DNA from 2 places in the Paraliobacillus sediminis genome. Region 1 is predicted to be linked to the other one. Evidence: predicted binding sites of a transcription regulator. Region 1 holds the regulator's gene; the other holds the start of a gene.
What was found. The regulator NrdR, encoded in region 1, represses ribonucleotide reductase genes. The targets are predictions, from matches to a motif close to AACACNATATATNGTGTT.

Region 2: the regulator NrdR is predicted to act here: its motif matches at 910-927, upstream of D2K60_RS02810 (anaerobic ribonucleoside triphosphate reductase).

What each region holds. Positions count from the first base shown of each region.
Region 1 covers NZ_QJSI01000003.1:1,118,599-1,120,807, forward strand. Annotated here, with positions in the region: gene D2K60_RS18450 (replication initiation and membrane attachment family protein) at 1-870, opposite strand, end outside; gene nrdR (transcriptional regulator NrdR) at 931-1,398, opposite strand; gene D2K60_RS18460 (cytosolic protein) at 1,445-1,825, opposite strand; gene speD (adenosylmethionine decarboxylase) at 1,988-2,209, opposite strand, start outside.
Region 2 covers NZ_QJSI01000001.1:636,069-638,277, forward strand. Annotated here, with positions in the region: gene D2K60_RS02810 (anaerobic ribonucleoside triphosphate reductase) at 1-895, opposite strand, end outside; gene D2K60_RS02815 (DUF1540 domain-containing protein) at 1,091-1,243, opposite strand; gene D2K60_RS02820 (zinc ribbon domain-containing protein) at 1,317-2,066, opposite strand; gene D2K60_RS02825 (zinc ribbon domain-containing protein) at 2,088-2,209, opposite strand, start outside.

The sequences.
Region 1 (2,209 bases):
TTCCTTTTTTGTATAATTCGTTTTTTGATTCACTAAATTCTGAGCATGTTTTGGTTGAGCTTGCATACTTTCTGATAAATCCATACAAGCAGTTTTAAATTCCTTGTGATTGAGACTATTCTCATCTGTAATGGCCCACAACAATGCTTTTTCAATTTCTAAATTAGTCAAATGATATAATACGCTCATTTGCTCTATCAATTTTATATTAGATGCTGTCAGAATTTTATTAATCGGTAACATTCGCTGCTTCAATAACTGTGCCAACCAATCCATGTCAATTGTTTGATTGCCAATCATAGGCCCATCACTTTCATCATCTACAGATAAACCATCTGATACTTCGACTATTGCATTTGCTTTATTCCTACTAAAAACGTCTGTAAAGTGTGCCGTAACATTAACACCTTTATCCTGCGTTGTCACTTTTTCATCTTTAAATATATGATATAACTGATCATATTTATCAGCTCCCAGTTGATGGTACAACAACTGGGACAACATACCATTTTCAAAGAATGAAACTGGCGAACAAGGTGGCAATAATTTATAAGTGAATTTAGTCTGGTTTTCATCATCATATTGAAATGTTTGTAATATGCCGATCGCCTCTAATTTTTGTCGTGCTTCATAAATTTGAGGAAGAGGTATATTTAAATACTGCATCAACATATGGTGTGTCTGGACATCATTTGGATTTGATGTACTAAAGAATTGACTTGATAATGTTAAGTAGAGTGAAACTGCATGAAGACCAACTAATGGCTGATATAATTGCATTAAAGCTTGAAGGTGTGCTTGTGTAAGTTGTTGTTCGGACATTATTACGTACCCATGACCTGGTAGTAATTTTCCAATATGTTGTTGCATTATTTCCCCCCTCTCCTTCTATTTTGAAAGAAAAAAAGAGCCGCGTGGCTCATCTATAATCTACGACTTATCATCTGAATTATTGATTAAATCCTTTAATTCATCTAGGAACACACTAATATCCTTAAATTGGCGATAAACAGATGCAAATCGTACATATGCAACTTCATCAATTGATGAGAGTCGGTCCATAATTAATTCGCCAACTTCTTGACTTTGTACTTCTGCGGTACCACGACTCCTTAATTCGTCCTCTACTTCCATTGTAAGTTGTTCCAATTGTTGCAGTGCAACTGGACGCTTCTCACATGCTTTAATCAACCCACGAAGTAATTTTTCTCTACTGAATTCTTCTCTAATTCCCTCTTTTTTAACAACAATTAAAGGAACTTCTTCAATACGCTCAAAAGTTGTATAACGAAAATCACATTCTTCACATTCACGTCTTCTTCTGATCGCCCGACCTTCTTCTATTGGCCTCGAATCCAGTACTCTTGTGTTTTTATATTGACAATTTGGGCACCGCATCTGTTATCATCCCTATCATTTATTCCATCTATCTTTGTGTGTAATTCTAATCAACAAGTGTCATTTCTTTTTTTAGATCAGCATAAAGCTTAGGAATTAGTTTATGACTATATCCTAGGTCAAAAGGTAGAACGGACTCCGTTGTAACTGAGAAATCAACCGCTGTTCGAAATGGTTTTACCATGATAATGGTTGCAGTAATAAAAACCTTTTTCCGAAGTTTAAGGTTGCAGCTAATTTCACCATGCTCATCTGATATCGCAATTATTTCGCATCCTGGCTTACTCTTAAAATAAGCTTCTACTATCTTAAATGCTCTATCTTTTGTCGTTTTAAAATAGCGTGTTTGTAATTGTTTGTCCCAATGTTTGTCTTTTGTTTCCGAATGATTGTTAAAAAACTTATCAATTGATTCTCTAATCGCCATATACTGCACCTCAATATCTATAGTTACACATTATATTCTTCTACCATTATTCTAACATGTTTCCTATAAGAAAACGATATCAAAGCGTTTATTTTTTTGTTTTACTAGATAAAAAAACCCTTTTACTGTTTATTCCAGCAAAGGGGCTGCAAATCAAATTATTTAAAGAACATTATATTTAGGTACTTGAATTGGACCCATACCACGTGGCAATTCAACTTTTTCACAATTTCCAGACTCTAGTGCTTCTGAAATGTAATCACAAGCAACATTTGGATCAATAATATCTCCGCATGTAAATACGTCAATACTTGCATAACCATGTTCAGGAAAACTGTGAATCGTTAAATGCGACTCTGAAATAATTACTACACCACTAACACC
Region 2 (2,209 bases), on a different contig from region 1:
ATTCAGGTGAACCGTCATAATAGGGATGATTAAACGTTGAATCGATAAAGCTAAAGTTCGGAAACAGACGTTTAGCAGTCGTTTCAAGAGCTAATTGATACAAGTCATAGTTCGGCTCATTCGGTTCAAAATTAACGCCCTTTTTCATTTTGAAAATTTGAATCGGGAAGATAGGTGTTTCACCGTTACCAAGACCTGCTTTCGTCGCAAGCAAAATATTCTTCATTACCAAACGGCCTTCAATTGATGTGTCTGTTCCATAATTAATTGATACAAATGGCACCTGGCCACCACCACGCGAGTGCATGGAATTACAATTATGGACAAATGCTTCACAAGCTTGATAAACATCACGATCGGTTTCGTTCCATGCAATCTCTGCTATTTCTGCTCTTGTATAACTTGTTGCATAGCTAGACAAACGTTTTTTATTCTTCATGAATGTTTTATGTACATATGGTGCAAGGTCGTAATCGAACATCGGGTAGCTTTGTCCGCCGTGTTGCATGTTTTGATTGGACTGAAAAATAATTGACGCTAAAGCCATCGCACTTCCAATATCATTCGGTTCACGCATATAGCCGTGTCCGGTATTAAAACCACCATTTAAAATCATCCCTAGTGGAATTTGGCAACAAGTTGTCGTACCAGTTGGCATGAAATCAAGATCATGTGGATGAATGAAATTATCTGTAATTGCTTGCGTAACATCCACGCTGAGCATCTTTTGTTTGCCATAATGTTTTGCTGCTTCTGACCCGAATTTCGACATCTGTCCCATTGGTGATTGTCCATCGACATTGGCATTCTCCTGGATAAGATCTTGATTACTTGCGTTAACAATGTCATCTAACGATTGTAATAGCTTGTCCACTGTTTTTGTATATGTTTGCATCCTTAATTCCTCCAATTACAATATATCGTATTTATCAATACATAAAATCTATATATAGTACCTGGAGAATATCTTAGCATGAAATCAGATCAGAAAACTGTGAGGAATATCACAGAAAAGCATTTTTTTACTTCCTAAAAAAAGAAAGAACGGATCCAGTGGCTAACTGAATCCGTTCCAATAAAGAAGGTGTGCTTATTGCTGTACAAATGTTTGACAATCAGTTTCTTTTTGGTTTGCAGCATGTTTGCCGTGGTGGCTTACTACATAGATGGCATCCGCGCTGCAATGATTCCCTTTCGCCCAGTACTTGCAATTGTGCACTTCACATAGAACGTCTTTAGCCAATGCGCCCACCTCCTATGCAAGTAGTTTCTGAAAACAATCAAAATAAATGCGTGTTAGATATTGACAATAAGTCTTAAAATCCGTAAAAACTATTTTCTAATTGATATAAAATACTATCACCAATGATTAATAAAATGATCGTCATTGCAACGTATGTCAGAACAACCCCGTAAAACACATCGAGACCACCAGTAACAGGTGCTTTTTCTTTTATAGAAAAGATAGTTGCTAAACTCGCTATACTAGCAAGGCCCATAGAAACGATTAATAAAATAATACTAAAGTCGTCAATGCCTAAAATGGCAAATAAAACAGCGACTAAAGCTGTGGTAGTTGGTAACACCATCACGATCCCAAAACGAGTCATAACGTTGATAAAAGATACATCTGCTTTCATTAACTTTGCGACACCATATTTAACTGCAAGTAGTAGTGCGAAAAAGATAACGAAAATAAAGAATGGTTGTACTACCATTTCAACAAATGGCGGTCTGAAATAAGACGATAAGCTGATATAAGAAAACAACGGGATCAGTAAGGAAAATAAAATCAATGTAATCATAGCGTTAATCTTATTAGCAGGACCAGCATGTTTGCTTGCTGCGAAAGGATTTGCTAACGCGCTAGGAATGAAGTTCCAATACTGTTTGCTAATTTCTTTTCCTTGTTGCACATAATCAGGTGTTTGCTTAGCTGTTGTTCCTGTAGATTGAACAGGCTCTGTGTTACTGTTTTCTGTCTGTATGTGATCTATTTTAACCCCACAGCTTGTACAGAACTTTGCGTCTGACTCAAGTGATGTTTGACAATTTGGACAATTCATTTTCATTTCCCCTATTCATTATTAATTTGTTTCGACGACACGTTCGACTGTGTTTTCATCATCAAATGACCAAAGGCCAGCATAATCCTCTACTAACCAGATACCTTCTTCGGCTTGATATACGAATGTGATTTCCCATTCAT